Regions from separate parts of the Peribacillus sp. NPDC097225 genome, predicted to be linked through region 3. Evidence: riboswitches for the same ligand, from Rfam matches in the RefSeq annotation. Region 3 holds a riboswitch; each other region holds the start of a gene.
What was found. A riboswitch is a leader RNA that binds a small molecule or an ion and turns the genes downstream of it on or off. The one in region 3 is predicted to bind S-adenosylmethionine.
Positions count from the first base shown of each region.

Region 1: linked by a shared signal. The riboswitch ahead of ACIQXH_RS12930 (methionine ABC transporter ATP-binding protein) and the one ahead of ACIQXH_RS11145 (methionine biosynthesis PLP-dependent protein) in region 3 are both predicted to bind S-adenosylmethionine.
Region 2: linked by a shared signal. The riboswitch ahead of ACIQXH_RS17605 (5-methyltetrahydropteroyltriglutamate--homocysteine S-methyltransferase) and the one ahead of ACIQXH_RS11145 (methionine biosynthesis PLP-dependent protein) in region 3 are both predicted to bind S-adenosylmethionine.

Region 1 covers NZ_JBIWDJ010000004.1:19,096-27,053, forward strand. Annotated here, with positions in the region: gene ACIQXH_RS12920 (MetQ/NlpA family ABC transporter substrate-binding protein) at 1-829, opposite strand, end outside; gene ACIQXH_RS12925 (methionine ABC transporter permease) at 845-1,513, opposite strand; gene ACIQXH_RS12930 (methionine ABC transporter ATP-binding protein) at 1,506-2,540, opposite strand; SAM riboswitch class I at 2,686-2,797, opposite strand; gene ACIQXH_RS12935 (O-acetylhomoserine aminocarboxypropyltransferase/cysteine synthase family protein) at 2,910-4,220, opposite strand; gene ACIQXH_RS12940 (thioredoxin family protein) at 4,560-4,868, opposite strand; gene ACIQXH_RS12945 (toprim domain-containing protein) at 4,872-5,237, opposite strand; gene gcvH (glycine cleavage system protein GcvH) at 5,305-5,685, opposite strand; gene ACIQXH_RS12955 (arsenate reductase family protein) at 5,783-6,139, opposite strand; gene ACIQXH_RS12960 (acyl-CoA dehydrogenase family protein) at 6,282-7,958, opposite strand, start outside.
Region 2 covers NZ_JBIWDJ010000008.1:11,604-19,561, forward strand. Annotated here, with positions in the region: gene ACIQXH_RS17580 (hypothetical protein) at 1-6, opposite strand, end outside; gene ACIQXH_RS17585 (SH3 domain-containing protein) at 186-923, opposite strand; gene ACIQXH_RS17590 (outer membrane protein assembly factor BamD) at 1,169-2,206, shown strand; gene ACIQXH_RS17595 (hypothetical protein) at 2,201-2,356, opposite strand; gene ACIQXH_RS17600 (PTS sugar transporter subunit IIC) at 2,368-3,405, opposite strand; SAM riboswitch class I at 3,622-3,721, shown strand; gene ACIQXH_RS17605 (5-methyltetrahydropteroyltriglutamate--homocysteine S-methyltransferase) at 3,807-4,910, shown strand; gene ACIQXH_RS17610 (hypothetical protein) at 4,947-5,471, opposite strand; gene ACIQXH_RS17615 (CaiB/BaiF CoA transferase family protein) at 5,645-6,751, opposite strand; gene ACIQXH_RS17620 (amino acid permease) at 6,955-7,958, opposite strand, start outside.
Region 3 covers NZ_JBIWDJ010000003.1:213,479-221,436, reverse strand. Annotated here, with positions in the region: gene ACIQXH_RS11175 (PucR family transcriptional regulator) at 1-519, shown strand, start outside; gene ACIQXH_RS11170 (ABC transporter ATP-binding protein) at 619-1,761, shown strand; gene ACIQXH_RS11165 (hypothetical protein) at 1,830-2,240, opposite strand; gene ACIQXH_RS11160 (MFS transporter) at 2,478-3,674, opposite strand; gene ACIQXH_RS11155 (hypothetical protein) at 3,901-4,143, opposite strand; gene fumC (class II fumarate hydratase) at 4,251-5,633, opposite strand; SAM riboswitch class I at 5,953-6,067, shown strand; gene ACIQXH_RS11145 (methionine biosynthesis PLP-dependent protein) at 6,153-7,265, shown strand; gene metC (cystathionine beta-lyase) at 7,262-7,958, shown strand, end outside.

The sequences.
Region 1 (7,958 bases), on a different contig from region 3:
CCTTTGCAGGTACGACTGCACCCTCATATTCCTCAAGAATGAAATCTTGAATTTCTTTGGAATGTAATACTTCCACAAGCGTCTTGATTTCTTCTTTGTCTTCGTCACCTTTATTAACAGCGATCACGTTCACATATGGTGATTCAGAATCTTCTATTGCAATGGAATCTTTAAGTGGATTCAAGCCAGCGTCGATTGCATAGTTAGAGTTGATTAGGACCGCATCTCCTTCGCCGCTTTCATAGATTTTCGGAAGTAATGCCGCTTCATAATCTGCATCGAATTTAATGTTCTTCTTATTCTCGACAATATCTTTTACTGTAGCTGTCGTTTTATCAATGCCTTCTTTAAGAGTAATCAGGCCATTCTTTTCTAAAAGTGATAAGGCACGTCCATGGTCTGCAACAGAGCTGCTTAAAATGATTGTTGCTCCTTCTGGAAGCTTATCAATGCTTTTATATTTTTGTGAATACAAAGCAATTGGTTCAATATGGATGCCGCCTGCATTAACAAAATCATATCCATTTTCCTTAATTTGAGATTCTAAATAAGGAATGTGCTGGAAGTAGTTCGCGTCCAGTTCTTTATTGTTCAAAGCCTTGTTTGGCAAGATATAGTCTTGGAATGTTTCCACTTCCAATTCAATGCCTTTTTCTTTAAGAAGAGGAATCGCTTTTTCAAGAATCTCTGCATGTGGTACATTCGATGCACCCACCACTAACTTCTTCGTATCATCGCCACTACCTGTATCTTTCTCTTTATCCGTTCCGCAAGCCGCCAATGCAATTGATAAAACTAGAACGAATGCAAACCCTAAAAACTTTTTCATCCTTTTCATCTCCCCTTATCTTTTATCCAATTTAGAAGTAATCACATCACCGATAATCTGTATGATGAAGACAATAATTAATATGACAATCGTCGCTACCAGGGTAACGTCGTTGTGATTCCGTTGATAACCGTCCAGATAGGCTAAGTTACCCAATCCACCAGCCCCGATGACACCTGCCATTGCCGTGTATCCAACCAATGCAATCGATGTTACCGTGATGCCTGATATAAGGGCCGGCATCGATTCTGGAAGGAGGACCTTATAAATGATGGTGCTGGTTTTGGCTCCCATTGATTTAGCCGCTTCAATCACGCCTTTATCAATCTCACGAAGGCCGATTTCGACCATCCGCGCATAAAACGGTGCTGCACCGATAATGAGTGCTGGTAATGCCGCATTCTCACCAATCATGCTACCGACAAGTAATTTGGTGAACGGAATTAATAATACAATCAAGATAAGGAATGGAATCGAACGGAAAATATTAACGAAAGCACTTAACACACCGTTAACGCCCCGATTCTCCCACATATTCCCCTTGCCTGTTAAAAACAGAAGCAACCCCAATAGTATCCCTATAAAAAAGGTCGCTACAACTGAAATACTTGTCATATACAGCGTTTCTTTCGTCGCTTCTATGATGTCTTCCCAATCTACATTCGGCAATAATTCTTCAAGCATGAGTAATCACCTCCACGCCTACCTGCTGTGCTTTTATGAATTCGATTGCGCGGAGCATTTCATCTTCACTGCCATCAAGGTGGATGAACAATGTTCCATATGAGCCGCTTCTCGTTTGTGATATTTTCCCCTGGACAATGTTCACATCCAACTCAAAATTACGTACCAATTTTGTGATCAACGGGCTTTCTGCATGATCCCCCACGAATGTCAGTTGAATCACTTTTCCTGCTGGATACCGTTCAAACAAATGCTCCATCGTTTCTTTTGTCTCTTCTGGTTCTGTCACCTGCTGAACAAAACGCTTAGTCATCTGTTCTTTAGGGTTTCTGAATACTTCCAGGACAGCTCCCTGTTCGACTACCCGTCCACTTTCCATCACAGCCACTCGATTGCAAATCTTCCGAATGACATGCATCTCATGTGTAATCAAGACAATGGTTAAACCAAGGCGTTGATTTATATCCACAAGCAATTCCAGGATGGAATCGGTTGTCTGGGGATCTAGAGCGGACGTGGCCTCATCACACAAAAGCACTTTCGGGTTATTGGCAAGAGCCCTCGCTATTCCCACCCTTTGCTTCTGTCCACCACTTAGCTGCGATGGATACGCTTTTTCTCTTCCTTCCAATCCAACTAACTTAATGAGTTCATTGACGCGCTTGATGCGTTCTTGCTTGGAGATGCCCGCAATTTCCAGAGGAAAGGATATATTTTCTTGAACGGTCCTTGACCACAAGAGATTAAAATGCTGAAAAATCATGCTAATCTCTTGACGGGCTTTACGAAGCTTAGACCCTTTAATTGTTGAAACTTCATTTCCCGCAACGTTCACGGAGCCCTCAGTAGGCCGTTCCAACCCATTCAGCATACGTATGAGCGTACTCTTGCCAGCCCCACTGTATCCGATGACTCCGAAAATCTCGCCTTTATTTATTTCTAAATTCACACTATTCACGGCATGAATCGTTTCGCTATTTGCTTTTCCTGTTCGAAAAAGTTTACTGACGTTTGACAATGTAATCATGTATGCTCACCTCTTTATCCAATTAAGCCTATGAATTTAGTCGATTTATTTTTATGGCCTCCTGATGAATCTATCCCTCTATGATTCAAAGAAAATAGAAAAAGCCCTTCTGCATGAGCAGAAAGGCAGGGAAAAGCAGGCCTTCCTCTCATCTCCCAAAGCCTCTACGCTTTGTGTGAATTGGCACCTTTCCAAGGAAAATCCTTGTCGGTTGCCGGGTTTCAACGGGCACATCCCTCCACCTCTCTTGATAAGAGCTATATATGGACTATTCTTTTTTGTCTTAACATTCACTTTACTATGTCTGAAATTTTAACACAGATAAAAAAGGAGTGCAATGTAAAATCCTAGGGTGTACCTGTTTCTCCATTAAACTCTTTGAGAATTCACTGACACGATATTCGTCGCTTTTTCAATCGCTTGCTCTAGATCTTCAAGTAAATCGTCTACATTTTCAATACCGATTGAAAGGCGAACCTGGTCGGCACTGACACCGGCCTTGACCAGTCCTGCATCATTCAATTGCTGGTGAGTTGTACTTGCTGGGTGGATGATTAGGCTTTTAGCATCCCCGACATTGGCGACATGCGACCATAACTCAACCGAATTGATGAGTGTGGAACCTGCTTCACGTCCCCCCTTAATTCCAAACGTCACCACAGATCCGGCTCCCTTAGGCAAGTATTTATCTGCAAGGGCTTTATCGGGATGATCATCGTTACCCGGATAAGAAACCCATGAGACTGCCGGATGGTTCTCCAAGTATTGAATGACTGTCCTCGTATTCAACAGGTGTTCCTTCATCCTGACATGGAGCGTTTCCAGGCCAAGCGTGAACTGGAATGCACTTTGAGCACTTAACGTCGGTCCCAAATCCCGAAGCAATTGCACACGCGCTTTCGTAATAAAGGCAGCAGGCCCTACCGCTTCGGAATAGACAAGTCCATCGTAACTAGGGTCAGGTTCCGTAAAGCCTGGATAATTAGGCGAATTCCAATCGAATTTACCACCGTCGATGATGACTCCCCCTAATGTCGTACCATTACCCAATAGCCACTTTGTAGCTGAATGGATGACAATATCCGCCCCAAAGTCAATTGGTCGGCACAGATACGGCGTTGCGAAAGTGTTATCGATAATAAGAGGTATCCCTGCTTCGTGGGCTATTTCCGCCACTGCTTCGATATCAAGAACCCTTAAGCTTGGGTTGCCGATTGTTTCGGCAAATATGGCCTTCGTTCGTGGAGTGATTGCCCGTTTGAAATTTTCCGGATCATCAGGTGAGACGAATTTCACTTTGATTCCGTATTTAGGGAGTGTATTTTCAAATAAATTATAGGTCCCGCCGTACAGTGTTGAAGCAGAAACGATTTCATCCCCCATACCAGCGATATTAAGGATGGAAAGGGATATAGCGGCCATGCCGCTTGCAACTGCCAATCCACCGATTCCCCCTTCTAACAGGGCCATTCTTTCTTCAAAGACACTGACAGTGGGATTGTGAAGCCTCGTATAGATGTAACCATTCTCTTTTAATCCAAATAGATTCGCTGCATGATCTGTATCTTTGAACAAATAAGCATTACTTTGATAAATGGGTACGGCGCGGGCACCCGTTTCGTCGACTTTTAAACCGCCATGCACACTCAACGTCTCAAAGCGGAATTTTTTTTCTGTCATTATATTCTCCCCTTCTTCCATTGTTTTAGTAGGAATTAAAGCGATATTGCCTCATCTCTTGTTATATGCAAGGAACCTTATAATATGAAGAAGTCGGAATTTCCCGCCGGGGTCGATAGAGATTTCCCTATTGAACGATGTCGCCTGGATAAGCGCGTTTTGTAAATGGCAGACATTCCATCCTCGTGTATGATGCGTCTATAACGTATGTACTTCATACAAAATATAGCACTTTAGTAGCAGGTAGTCAATTAGTTATTAGAATATTCAATCATTAATACGAATGCTATATTCCCCCCATGACTTCAACAAAAAAACCAATCCATGTAGGATCGGCTTTTAGCTTATCTCTTTCAGCAATCCATACAAATAAGGAACAGACTGAAAGGCATATATTTTTTTTGTCATCTTTCCTTTTTCAAAAAGCAAAAGACAGGGTACGCTCTCAATTTCATATCGTTCAGCCAATGTCTGGACATAATTCATGTTCATTTTTCCAGCCTTCATTTCCGGGAACAGCTCTAGTGTTATGGAAAGCATTCTTGAAGCCACCTGGCAGGTTCCACACAAAGGTGTGTATAGATATAAGCTAAAAGTGTTCCCTTGATCAACAGCTTGCTTAAAGTCTTCTTCTTTCCATTCCTCCATCAGTTACTCTTCCATCCTTTTACTTGTAAATTTAGTTTTCACTTTCATATTTGCAGTCAGTAGCACGGAAGCGATGTGATGTTCTGGGGTATCCTCGACTTCCTTGTACATCCTATCTATGTACAAATGCCTTGCTTCCGGCAGTTCCCGACGAAATTGTTTCCTTAGCTTTTCCCCTGACGCATCTGCGTCAAAAAGGATGTAAACGTCCCAGCCTATCAATTCATCCACCATTTCATCCAACTTCGTTAAAGAAATGGTGCCATTGGTACATCTGATTTCCACTTCTTCGTCCAGAACGGATGCCACTTTGCGCTTGTCTGAAAGGCCTTCAACCATGATCACTTTATCGGGTACATCCCATTCCATCTCATCACCCCGTCTCCACTCAAATTGAAAAAGAGCAGGCTTAATTAAAGCCTCCCCCTCACCTTACTTACCCGTTTATCAGGCTATCATATTCGTTTGCACTCATCAGTTTTTCAATTTCACTGCTGTCTGATGGTTCAAGGACGATCATCCATGCTTTTTCAAACGGAGATTCATTAACGAATTCAGGATTGTCATTTAACTCTTCATTGATTTCAACGACCTTGCCGCTAATAGGAGCATAAAGTTCAGAAACCGTTTTAACGGATTCTACACTACCAAAGGGCTCGTTCGCTTTCAGTTCAGATCCGACCTCTGGAAGTTCAACAAAAACGATGTCCCCAAGTTCAGACTGGGCGAATGCAGTAATCCCTATGCGTACTGTACCCTCTTCCGTTTTGACCCATTCATGTTCTTTTGTATAACGAAGTTCTTTTGGCGTTGACATATTAATTCCCTCCATATTACAGCTTATATTTTATCTATTACATTATAAGGTAGATTCTTTGTTATGATAAGGAATTATCCAAATGTTTTGTAAAGTCTTAGCTCCAGGTTTGATCGAATTGTTCTTCTTTGAAACCTACTGTCACTTTTGAACCGTCCGTCACAATTGGTCTTTTCAAAAGCATGCCATCCGTAGCCAATATATCGAGCATCTCTTTCTCTGAAGCTTCTTTCAGTTTGTCTTTTAAACCGAGCTCGCGATATTTTTGCCCGCTCGTATTGAAAAACTTCTTCAACTCTAGTCCACTACTTTTATATATTTGTTCAATTTCTGCCCGAGAAGGGGGATTTTCCACGAGATGAATCGCTTCATATTGCAACTCATGGCGATCCAGCCACTTCTTTGCATTACGGCATGTGCCGCATTTTGGGTACCAGTATAAAGTTAAGCCCATCGTTTCACCACCTTCCCTTAGAATACCCGTTTTTTGGGGGCAATACAACGATAGACTCTCTATTCGCATCCCCATGAAAGACCCACAAAATAAATCAAGGGAATACCCGATATGGGCATCCCCTTGATTAAGACTTTAAGAATTAAAGTGCATATTTTTCATTTTCGATTACTTTGACGGAAGCTTCACGTTTTTTCGCAATGACATTGATTGGATTATGTCTAGTCAACTTGCGAAGGGAAGAAAGCATGATGCGCAACGTATCGCCAGTTTCAACAGCAATCAACGTTTCTTTTGCATGTTGCTCGATTTCATTGAAAGCTTCTTGAACGAAGATTTCAGTATAAAGCACTTTTTGTTGGTTCTTTTCTAGACCCGTAGTCGCGATTGCTTTTTCCGTACGTAGCACCACTGATTCAGCAGCATAGGCAAGAGATACAATATCAGCAATATTTGAAAGAATTTCTTGTTCTTGATCAAGTTTTTTACCGAATTTTTGTGCAGCAAGACCTGCAGCCAGGATGCCAATTTTCTTAGCATTTCTAACCAGCATTTTTTCTTGTGCCAACGGCTCATCGCCTGGCTCTTCCGGCATCATCATCATTAACTCTTCTTGTAAGCCTTGTGCTTTTTGAAGAAGAGGAAGTTCACCTTTAAGTGCCTTTTTCAGGAATGTGCCTGGAACGAGCAAGCGGTTGATCTCATTTGTCCCTTCAAAGATGCGGTTAATACGAGAATCACGGTACGCTTTCTCAATTTCATATTCTTGCATGAAGCCATACCCACCATGAAGCTGAACCCCTTCATCAGTTACATAATCCAACACTTCCGAAGCGAAGAATTTATTCAATGAACACTCGATTGCGTATTCAGCAACGGCTGCGGCCATCGATTTACCGTCTTTTACTTGCTCATCAGTCAGTTTGCTTTGTCTTTGGTCATAAAGGCCGACCGTACGATAAACAGAGCTTTCCGCGGCATAGATTTTAGAAGCCATCGTCGCTAATTTTTCTTTTGTTAGGTTGAAATCAGAAATTTTCGTTTTGAACTGCTGACGCTGATTTGTATAAGCAGCTGTAAGTTCAAGAGCACGTTTTGAACCGCCTACTGCACCGACACCCAATTTATAACGTCCGATGTTCAAGATATTGAAGGCAATGACATGACCTTTACCCGCGACACCTAGAAGGTTCTCAACCGGAACGGCTACATCTTCAAGGATCAATGTACGTGTAGAAGAACTCTTAATGCCCATTTTCTTTTCTTCGGCACCTGTAGATACACCAGGATATTCACGTTCTACGATGAAAGCGGAAAACTGTTCGCCATCGATTTTTGCGTAAACACAGAATACATCTGCAAATCCTGCATTCGTGATCCATTGTTTTTCTCCATTTAAAATATAATGAGTGCCTTCTGCATTCAATTTTGCCGTTGCTTTCGCACCCAACGCATCAGATCCCGAGCTCGGTTCAGTTAAAGCATATGCCGCAATTTTTTCACCTGTTGCAAGTAGTGGAAGGTATTTTTGTTTTTGCTCTTCATTACCGAATAATACGATTGGTAAAGAACCGATTCCTACGTGCGCACCGTGCGTAATTCCGAATCCGCCAGCAAGTGCCATTTTTTCCGTAATTAATGCAGAGCTGATTTTATCAAGGCCAAGACCGCTATATTCTTCTGGTACGTCAGCTCCTAGTAAGCCAATTTCCCCAGCATGCTTCAGCAATTTTACAGAACGGTCAAATTCATGGTTTTCTAAGTGTTCAACTTGCGGAAGGACCTCGTTCACTACGAAATCTTCAGAAGTTTTGGCAAT
Region 2 (7,958 bases), on a different contig from region 3:
AAACATGGTTTCCCTCCCTTGCCCTATGCAAAAAACTCCGTTGAATCATCTTATTCAAGATTGGGTAATTGCGGAACGACCCATTACCTCCCCTTCACTCCCTCTTACCATATTATCTGCCCTGTTCTAACAGGTGACCACCTTTAAATAAAAAACGCCACTCGGGATGAGCGGCAGTTAACGTCTTATTTTTTCTTCTTCAATTCGACTAGTTCACTGGTTTTTTCACCATTGACGAAGGCTTTGATCAGGCCCACATTTTTCGCGTAATATCTAGTAGAACCATCACTTTCCTTTACTTCCACAACCTTATTGAAGGTCCCTGCTGGTGTTTTGACGGTCTTACTCATCGATGTAACCTTAGCGATATACGTATTACTTCCATCCCAGCTTTCCCATTTAGCTCCGACCTTTAGCGGGTAACCTAAAGCGATAAAATACTCTGATTCGGGCCAGCCAATATAATAACCCTCACTCGTTTCTTTTTCAATATCCGTCCAGCTCTCCCCGGCTCCCTTTACGTTCCAGATTGTCCAAACCTTATTGTACTTTGCCCCTGTGCTAGAGTAGGTATATTTTTTTCCATTACTTTTATAGACATACACTTTGGACGTATCCATTTTATAACTCGCCACTTTTTTCTTGAACTTTAGAAATTCCGTGGATACATAGGCTTTTTTCTTATTATAACGGATTTCGGACCATCCTGATTTTGTTTTGGAATAGACCGTTACTTTGGTTCCTTTTTTCAACGAGCCCACTTTTTTCGCCTTATCGGAAGCCTTCTCCCTGACATTCAAGTTGCTTGCTGTCACAGTGGCACTTGATGTACTCGCCGCATCGGCTGTCGCGGTGAACGGAAATGCTAGGCTACTAATGAAAAGGATGGCCATCATCATTTTGAATAATTTGCTTACATTCATACTATATTCTCCCCCTGATCTCTTACCTAAATACCTAAATATGATATAGGTATTTTATCATAAATAATTGAAAAATAAGGTTTATAAGTAAAATAAAAGAAATTAAAAGCTATTTCATCTATAAAACAAAGACAGATGAATGCCCTCAAACAAAATAATTTAAATTTGGTATTACTCCCTACAGCATTAAAATTCTGGTAAAATTAATTCACGCTAAAATGGCGAACGATAGAATAGGAGATTACATGATAAAAAAAGGACTTTCACTATCCGTTACCCTCCTCTGCTTATTCTTCCTTGCTTCATGTTCAAATGATGGGTACCAGGATGCTTTGGACAAGGGGATTGAATATCTAGGAAAACGGGATTACCATCAGGCAGCCATCCAATTCGAATTGGCCTTAAAGGAGAAAAAAAGGGATGAGGATTCCTCCGCTTATCTAGATCAGGCAAATCATATGGATACGGCAGTCACTGCATATGAAGAAAAAGAATTTGATACTTCCCTTGAATCTCTAAATGCCGTCATTACGAATAAAAGCACGTTGAACACGTTGCAGACCGAAGCTAAAAAACTAAAAGAGGAAATCCTTGCTGATCAGGAAACAACTTCTTCGTTTGAAGACACGATGAAGATTGTGAAGGAACTTATCGCAAAAGAAAGTTACAGTTTAGCACAAAAGAAATTACAACTTTTAGAAAAAAGCTTCGAGTCGGATGAATTGCTATCAAGCTATCAATCTGAGTTGACTAAACTTACGGAACAAGTCGATCTTGCCCTGAAAGACCAGGAAGAAACGCAACCAGAAGAAAAGAAAGTAAAGAAAACTGAAGATAAGAAAACCGTAGAAAAAGCCGACGGTCAAAAAACTGCGTACCAACTATATCAAAATGGCCGTTATGGGTTCTCCATGTACTATCCCAAAGGCTTAAATATGGACACCCCGCCAACCAATGGTGATGGAGCCAGGTTCTATAATGAGGAATTTGAAATTACCGCCTTTGCTAGCCATACGAATATAATCAACGATGAAGAAACGATTGAAATGTATTATGAAGATGCTTTGAAAAATATCACAGAAGAAATCGCCTATCAGCGACTTACGGACGATTGGTATGTCATTTCCTACGAAGAAAATGGGAACGTTATCTATAAGAGGTACTACTTTAATGATCAAGTGGGCACTACCTTTATCATTAGCTATCCCGCTAGCGAACAGGAAAAGTACGGTCCAATCACTTCTCATATCGCAGAGACCTTCACCCCATCCACCAACTCATAACGGGGTGAGGACGAGGCCATGAGAATGAAAATGAATCAGGGCCAACATCAGTACCGGGGAGATTCTAGATTGAAAGGTTACATTCCCTTTGAAAATAGCCGCACCATCAAAAGAAGCAGCCAGGTCCCTTTGCCTGGCTGCTTCTTTCATTTACCCTCGTATTATTCAAAATGCAAGGTATAGTCTTCTGCTTTAATCCATTTTAATTTCTTTGAGAAAACGTAGATTAGTACAAGGTTCAACACAATCGGAAGAATGAAGAAAATGATGACCATGATGGATATGTTACTGAAAATCCATCCGCCTTCCGCCAGTTTCATGTAGTTCAAGGGACCGACCAATCCCGATAAACCAAATCCAGCACTATATGGGGTCCCTTGTATGTTTAACAAACCTGCCAACGCACCAAGAATAGCTGACGTGATTAACATGGGAAACGCAATTTTCGGTTTCATGAAGAAATTCCTCATTTGAATCTTAGGGGAACCCAACACATGGGCTAAAGCCGTCCCTAATGAATTCGCTTTGTAGCTTGCAATGGCTAGGCCAACACCAGCTGCCACGATGCCTAGGTTGGCCGCACCAGATCCTATCCCTGAGAGCATAATGACCGTCGCTACCCCAACCGTTGAAATGGGCGATAAGATAATAAGACAGAAGATAACGGAAATAATGGCTCCCATCAAAATGGGTTGCAAGGACGTCACGTTAGCGATGCCGACTCCTAATAGTCCCGTAGCGGATTTTACGTATGGCAGAATGAAGTATCCAATCATGCCTGGTACCAAGATACTTAAAGTCGGCATCAAGAGAATCGCATACGCCTTTAATTTGTCGCCAATTAATTGCAGGAACAATACGGTCAATGCCGCGGTAATTCCGGTATTGATGACAACGCCAATCCCATTAAGGGCAAATAAACCGTCAGCCGTTTTCTGGATGGCACCACTTCCGACCATGGCCGCTATCCCGATACTGGCCGTTTGAATGGATGGTAGCTTGAACGAAATCCCGACCATCACCCCAATCATGACAGGTAACAAACTCATCACGAAAACGGTGATATCGAATATATGCTGTAACACGGGAAAATGTGGAATCAATAGTTTAAGTATTTCCCCTAACAAAGCATTCGGAATTAATGAAACGACAATCCCTATGCTCATCCCCGTTAATAATTTATTAAAAAAATCTTTCATCTAAATAATCCCCTATCTCGCTATAATGCACACAATTATAAGAAATATTCTGACAATAGTCAAAGGATTTTTTTAATACTTCACCGCGAAATTGTATAAAAGTATTTTGAATAAGAGAAACTTACTTTCTAATAACGCATATATTCTAAATTATCTGTTTTCTATTGACCTTTACTAATACTACCTGTATAGTCGTAATTAATTGAATAGTTCATTTTCTTATCCAGAGAGGTGGAGGGACTGGCCCTTTGATACCTCAGCAACAGACTTTACTGTACTGTGCTAATTCCAGAAGTGTTCAACTTGAAGATAAGAAGAGAATATAAGCATTGCTGATTATACCTCTTCTTTTTTTGAAAGAAGAGGTTTTTATATTTTAATAAGGAAAGTAGGAATCTACCATGTCTATCACTTTAACGAAAGCTCCATTCAAAGCCGACCACGTAGGAAGTCTATTAAGACCAGAAAGTATACATCTGGCAAGAAAGCAACAGAAAGAAGGAATCATTACCGCAGAACAATTACGCGACGTTGAAACGAAGGAAATCAAGCGTATCGTCGATAAGCAAATAGAAATCGGTTTAGAGGCAGTGACTGATGGGGAATTCAGACGCACCTGGTGGCACTTTGACTTCTTGGAACATTTAAATGGAATCGAAGGGTATGTCACGGAAAAAGGCCTCACCTTTGATGGAATTGAAACAGAACGTTATAACGTTCGGAATACAGGAAAGATTTCTTTCAACCCCGATCACCCCTTTATTAAAGACTTTATTGAGTTTAATGAAATCGTGGACGGACGGGCTGTGGCGAAACAAACCATCCCTAGTCCCAATCAATTATTTGCGGTAGGTGTCCATAATGAAGAAATCTATCCTGACATCGAAGACTATGCAAAAGATATTATCAAAGCCTATCAAGATGCTTTACAAGCCTTTTACGATGCCGGTGTACGTTATTTACAATTAGATGATGTATACATAGCCAGGCTTTCCGCTCCGGACTTCCAGTTCAAAGAGGGGAAATATACAAGGGAACAATTAATCGATTTAGCATTGCGCGTGATTAATGGGACGTTGGAGGGAAAACCAGAGGATTTGGTTGTCACGACTCACCTTTGTCGTGGAAATTACCAATCGACTTGGGCTTTTGAAGGCAGCTATGCCCGTATCGCCCCAACTCTATTGGCCAAGGAAAATGTAGATGGATTTTTCTTGGAATACGATGATCATCGTTCAGGGGATTTTAAACCATTAGAACACATTCCAAATGACGGCGCACAAGTCGTTCTTGGCGTGGTCACTTCGAAGAATGGCGAACTTGAAGATAAAGAAACCGTTAAATCACGTATTAAAGAAGCGGCACAATTCGTGCCACATGAACACTTGTGCTTAAGCCCTCAATGCGGATTCGCTTCCACACATCTTGGCAACAAGCTAACGGAAGAGCAGCAATGGGAAAAGTTAAAATTCGTTGTGGATGTCGCCAAAGAAGTCTGGGGATAAGAACAAAAAGGGACGAGCCTATGCTCGTCCCTTTATTCAACAACATCGATCGTCCTCATCCTCTTTCTTCCCTACTACATCATCTGTCACCTTATCATTGAGCTGGTTCTTCAATGTCAATTCTGCCGCCTTTCCATCACTTGGCGACCCATCGGAAAAATACATTGGAAATAAGGAAAAGAACATAATATAGAAAGAGAAATATATGAACTGGTACCAGAGGACCGATTTCTCCAAGATCCCCTGATAAACCAAACTATATATCAACAACATGCTTATTAGGTTAAAGAGGGCTCCCCCTAGATAAATCAAACTATTCGTGAACTTATTATCATATTTTAATCCCTTGAACTCACAATGCCCATTCCAAAAGTAGTATTTTCTCACTTCTATATTGCAAAAGGAGAAAATCTTATCTCCACATCCGATCTTGATTTTTTTCTCCGTACCGCCAAACAGCGTGACAAAGAATAGATGCCCACCTAAATGAATGAGCGTGACAACCGGTAAAATCAGAAAAAAGGAAAAGAGAAATTTAGTGATATCAGACAAACCGAACATGCCAATCATCCTCCTTATTTTGAGCTTGGTGTATACAGACAAGTCCTTATTCGAAGGATGATACTCTCTTACCCGGTGTGGATCCGTTTTAACTAGTAAATATTCACATGTCTTAAGTGACTCCCCTTTAATCCACAAAAAGACCGGCAGATTATCTGCCGGTCCATCCGTTGTTATCGCTCCATTTCAAGAGTGCCAAAAACCTCATCATTACTTTCTCCCGGCTTCATCCCAACATGTTTATACTCTGGAGTGAAGACCGATGTTTTGATGGGACAAGCTATCTGCCTCTGCATCTTTCCTTCTCCATCAGGCACTTCGACTATCATGCCGCGCGCTTGCAGTTGCGGGTGAAGGGTCGATTCAGAAAAGGTCAGCACCGGTTCGACACAAGCCTCGAACTCTTCGAATATGCCCTGCCACTCTTCAAATGTCTTTTCAAGGAATGCATGCTTGATGATCCTTTTGAATTGGATGCTGCTTTCCGCATCTTGCTTCATGCTTAACTCGAACAGTTCAGGCTGTCCGATTGCTTCACATAACACTTCACGGAATGATGGCTCTAAGCTACCAACCGAGAAGTAACGGCCGTCTTTCGTTTCATAAAAATCATAAAACGTCCCGCCATTCAATACCAGCTTTTCCGGTTCAAGCTCCAATCCGCCCTGTAGATGTAGGGGCGCGGATATTGCATTCAAAGCGAAACTGCAATCAGTCATGCTGATATCGATGAACTGACCTTCACCCGTTCGCTCCCGGTAGATGACTGCCGACAAGATCCCGATGACGGCATGTAAGGAGCCTCCTGCAAGGTCGGCTATTTGTGTTCCATTTTTTGCAGGTCCTCCTTTTTGCGTACCTGAGTAACCGGACAATCCCGCTATCGAAATATAGTTGATATCATGACCTGGACGATTCTTGTAGGGACCAGTCTGACCAAAGCCAGTAAGCGAACAGTAAATCAACTTTGGATTGATTTGTTTTAATTCTTCGTATCCCAGCCCCAACCGATCCATGACACCCGGCCGGAACTGTTCAAGGACAATATCATATTCCTTCACTAGATTCTTTACGGCATCAATCGACTCCTGCCGTTTCAAATCAAGGGCAACCGATTTTTTTGAACGGTTCAAATATTGATTGACTCCCCATGTATCAACCTTGGCCGGCCGTTCTACCTTCAACACTTCCGCTCCTAAGTCTGCAAGCATGAGCGTAGCGAATGGCCCTGGCAAAAGTGTCGAAAAGTCTAGCACTTTCAGATTGGTCAACAGTGTCATCGTTCATGCACCTTCCTTTTCTACCAAATGGATGCATTCTTCCTCAGTTGGGATTTCTATCTTTTATACTCATTCTTCTTCCACCCTTTCGTTTCCTGCAAAACAACATTCACATCCAATTCAATGCGACTAACATTGGTACATGTTCAATTTAAAATAATAAAATAACCGGAACCATGTCTGTGAACATGGTCCGGAAGTTTTCAGTCATACTTTTCATCAAAATTAATTTCTACTTCTTCGAGCTTAACGAATCTCGTTTTCCTAATCAGTTTATACCCAAACCAGAGGGCGAGAAAAAGAGGGATTCCTAAGTACGCCGCCACCACACTTCCCCAATCGATATGGTCCGAAAAGAACGCTTGGATATTTTGAGCCAAAATGACGACCATTCCAATCGTAATGGCAAATATCGTCCCGATTGGAAACCATAAAGCCTTGTACGGCAACCTATCCAATGAATGCCCTTGTAACACATATGCCTTACGGAATCGATAATGGCTTATGGAAATGCCCAGCCAGAAGATAAACCCCGTTATCCCGATCGCGTTCATTAACCATAGATATACGGTGCCATCACCGAATATGGAAGCCAAAAAGGCAAGCATCCCGATGGCACAGGTTAAGATCATCCCCGCCACTGGGACCCCTCGTTTGTTCAGTTTGGCAAAAATCCGGGGTGCTTGCCCAGCTTTAGCCATCGAATATAATATACGGGTAGAGGCATATAAGCTTGAATTTCCCGCAGATAATACCGCTGTTAAAATCACGGCGTTCATCAAGGAAGCCGCAAAGGCCACTCCCGCTTTCTCAAATATGAGCGTAAATGGGCTGACCATAACATTCTCGCCTTGTAAACTTGAATTCGTATAAGGGATAAGCAGCCCTATCACAAAAATCGCCAATATGTAAAAAAGGAGAATCCTCCAGAAGACGCTTTTAATGGCCTTCGGTATATTTTTAGCTGGGTTTTCACTTTCCCCAGCTGCAACACCAACGATTTCCGTCCCCTGAAAAGAAAAACCTGCTGCTATGAAAACGATGAATACCCCCATGAACCCACCTGGAAAAGGAGCATCGTCCACTGTGAAATTTTTAAAGCCTACCGCTTCCCCTCCCATAATGCCTACAATCATGAGTAAGCCGACAATGATAAAAATGATGATGGCCGTCACTTTAATGAAAGAAAACCAATATTCCCCTTCAC
Region 3 (7,958 bases):
GGAACGGCGGGAACCTTAATTGAATCAGACATGGATGAACCCTTATCGACGCATGATTTTCTCGCCATCTCATCTACACTCGAGAGTGACTTTTACGTGAAGATCAGGGTCTATGCCGGTCGATTTCACCCTGTCGATGCGGACCTTCATCACCATCTGATACAAGAGAGAAAATGTTTCACACTTTCTTTGCTCCATCTATCCGATGTTAAGGTGACGGAATTACCCATTATTATCCCCTACGCACTCATGAATGCCTGTACTGACATGGATAAAAGATGGTACATCAATGAATTGCTTGGCAAGACGCGGCAGGATCATGAATTGATCAAAACGGTTAAAACGTATATCGAATGTAATTCCAACGCCTCATTGGCAGCTAAACAACTTTATATCCATCGGAACAGCCTGCAATACAGGATAGATAAATTCGCTGAAAAAACAGGACTGGATGTACGGAATTTTCCGCATGCTTTGGCTGCCTACCTCCTCATTCTCTTAAATGAGCAAAAAGGATAATTATCCCTTTTGTGCAGTGTGCCCATATTTATTTCAGTATTGATAGAGTAGACTATAAATATCATTACGAATTTAGGAGTTTAAGAGGAGGAATAGTTCATGGCAGAGTTAGTATTGGATCATATCTTCAAGATTTATGATAATAAGGTGACAGCCGTTAAAGACTTCAACCTTAGCGTGGCCGATAAGGAATTCATTGTTTTCGTCGGACCCTCGGGGTGTGGAAAGTCGACCACTTTAAGGATGATTGCCGGCCTTGAGGACATCTCCCAAGGGGATCTTTTTATAGATGGCAAGCGGGTCAATGATGTGCCTCCAAAAGATCGGGACATTGCGATGGTTTTCCAGAACTACGCTTTATATCCTCATATGACCGTCTATGACAATATGGCTTTTGGACTGAAGCTAAGGAAAACGCCGAAGAAGGAAATCAAGCAACGCGTCCATGATGCTGCCAAGATCCTTGGACTTGAAGACTTCTTACAACGGAAGCCTAAAGCCCTTTCTGGCGGGCAGCGCCAGCGTGTGGCACTTGGAAGGGCCATTGTCCGGGATGCCAAAGTCTTCTTGATGGATGAGCCCCTTTCCAACCTTGATGCAAAACTTCGGGTACAAATGCGCGCAGAAATCGCTAAACTGCACAAACGGATCAATACAACAACCATTTATGTCACCCATGACCAAACAGAAGCCATGACCATGGCCACCCGGCTTGTAGTCATGAAGGATGGCATCATCCAGCAGGTGGGCGCACCGAAGGATGTCTATGAAAAGCCTGTAAATGTTTTCGTAGGCGGATTCATCGGCTCACCTGCCATGAACTTCTTTACGGGTACCTTGCAGGATGGATTCATTCAAATTGGGGAGCAAACACTTGAGGTGCCTCCTTTCAAAATGGATACGCTTCGTAATCAAGGCTATATCGGAAAAGACATCATTCTTGGCATCCGGCCTGAGGATTTCCATAACGAAGAAACGTTCATTTCCGCATCGCCCACTTCAACATTCACGGCTCAAGTCGATGTGGCCGAGCTAATGGGTGCCGAAATCATGCTCTATTCGACATTCGCAGGACAGGACTTTGTTGCCCGGGTGGATGCCAAACATCTCATCCAGGCTGGTGATGCCATTGACCTGGCCCTTGATATGAATAAAACCCATTTCTTCGATAAAGAGTCCGAGCAACGCATTTTTGACGAAGAATCAGAAATGGAAGGCAACCAGCAAACGAAGATGGCTTAAGTAATTACTTTTTGATTTTGATTTGCATACAAATGAGGGAAGCCTTATCGACCAAGGCTTCCCTCAACTTATTTCTCAAATCGAACCAATGTCTTTTCAGGCATTTCAATCGAATCAACATTCAATGTATCCATTTTTAACGTTAACTCACCTACTCGTTTTTCTTTCTCCTCCCCTACCCAGCAACTATACAATTCGAAATACTGATCTTTTTCAAGATAGTCATTCATCATTTCGCATAATGCTGTAAGCTTCTTTTTTGATTCAAAACACTGGCTTGGACTCATATCTTTTGAAATTTCAATTCCCCAGTCGGATGACACTTCATAAACAAACTTTGCCGTGAATTGATACTTTTTCACATGTTGTTTGTCGTACTTACTTGAAAAACAATCTCCAATCTGAATTAAGGCGTTATGCTCCCCATCTTCACAAGGAAGGAGTTCCACGTTACACCCAATATAGCTCGCTAAACTCACATTACATGCTCCTTTATACTCCTCTTTTCCTCGATATATGGACGATTCGCCGAACTATTCTATTCCAAAAACTTACCTCATCCACTTCTATCGACCCGCTCCACGTTTCTTTTTCAGCTTCATTATCCTGCGTCTAATCGCCTGCCTACCACGAAGCAATAAGACTTTAAAATATGGCATTCACGTTCATCACTTCATAAAGATTCATGAGGTAGTCCTCCCATCCAAGGTAGGGATCTAATTAGCCCAACGCTTCTTCAACATTCCATTCAACTTTTCAGATCCGAACAGCATGGCCATCACATAAACCAGAGCAAAGTACGGAAATACATCAAGCGTAGTGTACGAAGCAATTAACCCTAGAAAGGGCGGCAAAAGGGTGGTCCCCGTGTATGCCACAGCCATTTGATACCCTATGATGGACGGTGAATGGGTTTTACCGAACCTGGCGGGGGTCTCATGAATCATGCAAGGATAAATGGGGCCCAGGCCCAATCCGACTATAATAAAACCGACAAGCGACATCGTAACCGGCAAGGGCAGGATAAGGAGTACCGTCCCAATAAGTGCTGCAATCTGTCCCAATCGGATCATCAGCTGATGGTTGGTGACCTTCAAAAGTATAAATCCTGTTATAAGCCGTCCTAGCATAATACCCGTATAGAAAAAAGAGACTCCTTGAGCGGCCAAAGCAGCTGACATGCCCTTGCTATTCACAAGATAGCTGCTTCCCCACAGTCCTAACGTTGATTCAACGCCGCAATAGAAAAAGAACGTGAACAATGCATACTTGACTCCTTTGATTTTAAGCGGCCTTTCCTTGGATACCCGTTCTTCCAAGTAATCCGGATTCACTGTGCTACCTTCATCGATTGGCACCCTCCGAGAGACTAGCTTCCATAATGGAAGGGTTAACACGAGTAAAAGGGCTAGGGTGAACTGGATATAGGAAATGGTTACATAACCAGCTCTCCATGTGCCTTGATTAGCCATATAATAAGACATCATGATGGGTCCTATGCTTGTCCCCACTCCCCAAAAGCAATGAAGCCAGTTCATATGATGGGCTTTATAATGCAACGCCACGTAGTTATTCAGCGCAGCGTCGATAGCTCCTGCACCCAGCCCCAAAGGGATCGCACAGATAATAAGCCAATCCAGAGAGGGAGAATAGGCAATGCCAAATAAGGCCACCGCTGTCAGGGCCACACTTATACACGTGACCTTTCCCGTCCCCAGTCGTTTATTTAGCCAGCCGCTAGCCAGGCTTGAGAAAATGGTCCCTGCTGCAACAATCATATAAAGTAAGCCCGCAGTCTCCAGTGGCTGGTCATAATCAGACTGCATGACCGGCCAGGCAGCACCCAGTAAGGAATCTGGAAGACCCAGGCTTATGAAAGCCAAGTAAATCATAACCAATAAGAGCATTGCCAAAGGATACCACCCTACTTTCCATTCTCGACGAATAACTCATTACCATAACATTATACGGCGAGACAAGCCCACTATCCCTCTATTTTTCCACTATGAATTTCCAAATCCGAGTTTAGGTAACCTCCTCTTCTTGAAATAACGATCCACAAAAAAGAGACTTCTTCATTTTCATGAAAAAGTCTCGATCATTAATTATTCTTAGATCTCACCCTATTATTCAAGAACTCTATTCCTGTACCAAAATCACTTCATCGTGTCCGCAGTTGGGGCACTTCATAATATGCGGGCATTGTCCCTTTTGAAGGGATTCGGGAAAACCGTCATTTTTTTTCAATGTATCAATATCCATATAAGCACTGTAATCATCGGCATAATCCATCAATTTCCCTTGATCTTCAAGGTCACTACTGCATTTAGGGCATTCTAAATGCATTTTTCTAAGACCATTGCATAGTGGACATAAAGACATGACCATTCCTCCTGTTCGATTTATCTAGTTTAAGTATTCGTTTATTCCATCATTTTAACACATTAAAACATCCTCCCTACATGCGAGGAAGGATGCTTACCTGTTGATTATTTATTGACCATGTTAGCAGGGTCAACCCATGCTTTGAATTCATCTTCCGTTAGGAATTCAAGTTTCAACGCCGCTTCTTTCAAAGTGGAGTTGTCTTTGAATGCAGTTTTCGCAATTTTAGCCGCTTTTTCATACCCGATATGTGGGTTCAATGCCGTTACGAGCATAAGAGAACGATCAACATTTTCTTTGATCTTATCTTCATTCGCTGTAATTCCTACCGCACAGTTATCATTGAAGGAATGAATGCCATCTGTCAATAATTTAACGGTTTGCAGGAAGTTGTAAATGATGACCGGTTTGAAAACGTTCAATTCAAAGTTCCCTTGGCTTGCTGCAAAACCGATTGTAGCATCATTTCCGACAACTTGTGTCGCAATCATTGTCATTGCTTCACATTGGGTCGGATTCACTTTACCTGGCATGATGGAGCTGCCTGGCTCATTTTCAGGAATGGCGATTTCACCGATTCCGCTTCTTGGGCCACTTGCCAGCCATCTAACATCATTGGCAATCTTCATTAAATCAGCAGCCAACGCTTTAAGAGCACCGTGTGCATAAACAATTTCGTTATGGCTTGTTAAAGCATGGAACTTATTATCCGATGTGACAAATGAATGTCCTGTATCCGCTGCGATTTGTTTAGCAGAAAGTGCCGGGAATTCTTTTTTCGTATTGATTCCAGTCCCTACAGCCGTACCGCCCAATGCAAGGTTCAATAATTTTTGGCTACTTTCTTCGATCATCGCCAAATCTTTATCAAGCATTGCTTTCCAACCGGAGATTTCTTGGCCAAGAGTTAGTGGTGTCGCATCTTGAAGATGGGTCCGTCCAATTTTCACGACATCCCAGAATTCTTTTTCTTTGGCTTCGAATGTGTCACGAAGCACTTTAATGGCCGGTACCAATTTTTCGGCAACTTCCATATAAGCTGCGATATGCATGGCTGTCGGGAATGTATCGTTAGAGCTTTGCGCTTTGTTAACATCATCATTCGGGTGAAGCATCTCAGTTTCGCCTTTTTCCTCTAACCATTTATTCCCTTTGTTTGCGACCACTTCATTCACGTTCATATTACTTTGTGTGCCGCTACCAGTTTGCCAGACGACAAGTGGGAAATGTTCGTCAAGCGTACCTTCAAGGATTTCACCACAAATTTTAACGATGGCATCCTTCTTCACTTCTGAAAGATCGCCAAGTTCAAAGTTCACTTTTGCTGCCGCTTGTTTTACGTAAGCAAATGCATGGACTAATTCAATCGGCATTTTTTCATAACCGATTTTGAAGTTATTACGGCTTCTTTCCGTTTGTGCACCCCAGTACTTATCAGCAGGAACTTTTACTTCCCCCATTGTATCTCGTTCGATTCTAAATTCCATGTGTTCTCCTCCTATATTCGCACTATCCACTGAGAAACAATATGTATATGTAATGAATAATGACGTTTTATATGATCCCCTATATATTGTACAAACATTATTATTGTAAAGCAAAAAAAACGGAACACAAATGACCTTTTCCTTCAGAAAAGTCCGTTTAATCTGAATCCGGTTCTATTACTCTGTTGAATTCGTAATTTTATAATGATAAACATGATACATGTTCCATAATAGCTAGTCCCAAATAACCGTCTATTAGGAATGTCCTTGACAGAATCCTATATTTATAGTAAATTCAAAAGAAATTGAATAATCAAAACTCTTATCGAGAGAGGTAGAGGGAATGGCCCTATGACACCTCAGCAACCTTCATTTGTTTCAAACCAATGAAAAGGTGCTAATTCCACAAGTTTGTGTAACTTGGAAGATAAGAAGAATGACTCTATCCTACTTATTCAAGTCTTCTTCTTAAAGAAGACTTTTTTTATTTTATTTAACTAAAAGGAGCAGTGAAAAATTATGTACAAAACAGAAACCTATCTTGCTCAGCTTGGAAACCGCAGTGAAACGGCGACAGGAACGGTCAATCCGCCCGTTTACTTCTCGACGGCTTTCCGTCACGAAGGAATTGGTCAATCAACAGGATTCGACTATACACGAACAGGAAACCCTACACGCCAGCTATTGGAGCAATCGATCGCCAAACTAGAACATGGCGATCAAGGATATGCATGCAGTTCGGGAATGGCTGCCATTGCCACCATCCTTTCCTTATTCAAATCAGGGGATGCATGGATCAGTAGCGAAGATTTATACGGCGGTACATATCGTTTATTAGAGCATGGCTTTAAAAAATGGGGGCTACAATGCGAATATGTCAATACATGTTGCCTGGAGGATATTGAAAAAGCAATCACCCCTCAAACAAAGGCCATCTTTATTGAGACTCCCACAAACCCTCTTATGCAGCAAACGGACATTCCAGCCGTCGCCGCTCTTGCCAAACAATACAATTTACTATTGATTGTTGACAATACTTTTTACACGCCGATCATCCAACAGCCCCTCTTACTTGGTGCTGACATCGTGATTCACAGCGCAACGAAATATCTTGGTGGCCATAATGATGTGTTGGCCGGCTTGATTGTGGCAAAAGGAGCCGAGTTATGTGAGTCCCTTGCTTTCCACCATAATGGTATGGGAGCGGTCTTGAGCCCATTTGATTCGTGGTTGTTGATGCGCGGGATGAAAACCTTGGCACTGAGAATGGAACGTCATGAAAAGAACGCCAAGGTTATCGTTGATTATTTGACGGAACATGAAAGTGTAACGGATGTTCTCTATCCAGGTCGTGGCGGCATGATTTCATTCCGGGTCAATGATGAAGCGGTGGTCAACCCATTTCTACAGTCCCTTTCATTGATTTCATTTGCCGAAAGCCTTGGTGGCGTCGAAAGCTTCATCACGTATCCGGCGACACAGACACATGCCGATATGCCTCTTGAAGTTAGAACGGCAAATGGAGTTTGCAATCGACTCCTTCGATTCTCTGTCGGCATCGAGGACAGCGGAGATTTAATCGAAGACCTGCAGCAGGCATTTGCTCAAGTAAAAAAGGAGGCAATACGATGACAAACCAAGAATTCAGTTTTGAAACCAAATTACTACACAACCAACATAAATTCGATCCAACAACAGGTGGGGTGAGTGTTCCGATCCAGCATGCTTCCACCTTCCATCAAACCGACATTGATCAATTTGGCAAATACGATTACAGCCGGAGCGGGAATCCGACGCGAGAAGCCCTGGAAGATATCATTGCGGAACTGGAAGAAGGCACGCGCGGATTCGCTTTTTCATCCGGGATGGCTGCCATTTCAACGGCTTTCCTCCTGCTTTCTGCCGGTGACCATATCGTCATCTCTGAAGATGTATACGGAGGCACATTCCGAATGGTAACAACCGTGCTGACCCGTTTTAACATCGAACATACCTTCGTGGATATGACGGATCTTGAGAGTGTAAAAGCGGCCATCCAGCCAAATACGCGAGCAATCTATATTGAAACGCCTTCCAATCCCTTGCTTAAAGTAACCGATATTAAAGCGGTATGTGATATCGCCAAAAGCATTGGCGCATTAAGCTTTGTAGACAATACATTCCTGACGCCTGCCCTCCAAAAGCCGTTAAACCTCGGGGCCGATATTGTCCTGCACAGTGCAACGAAATTTTTGTCTGGACATAGTGATGTCGTAGCAGGCCTTGCCGTCGTAAAAGACCCGGACCTTGCCGATAGACTTGGTTCCCTCCAAAACTCTTTTGGAG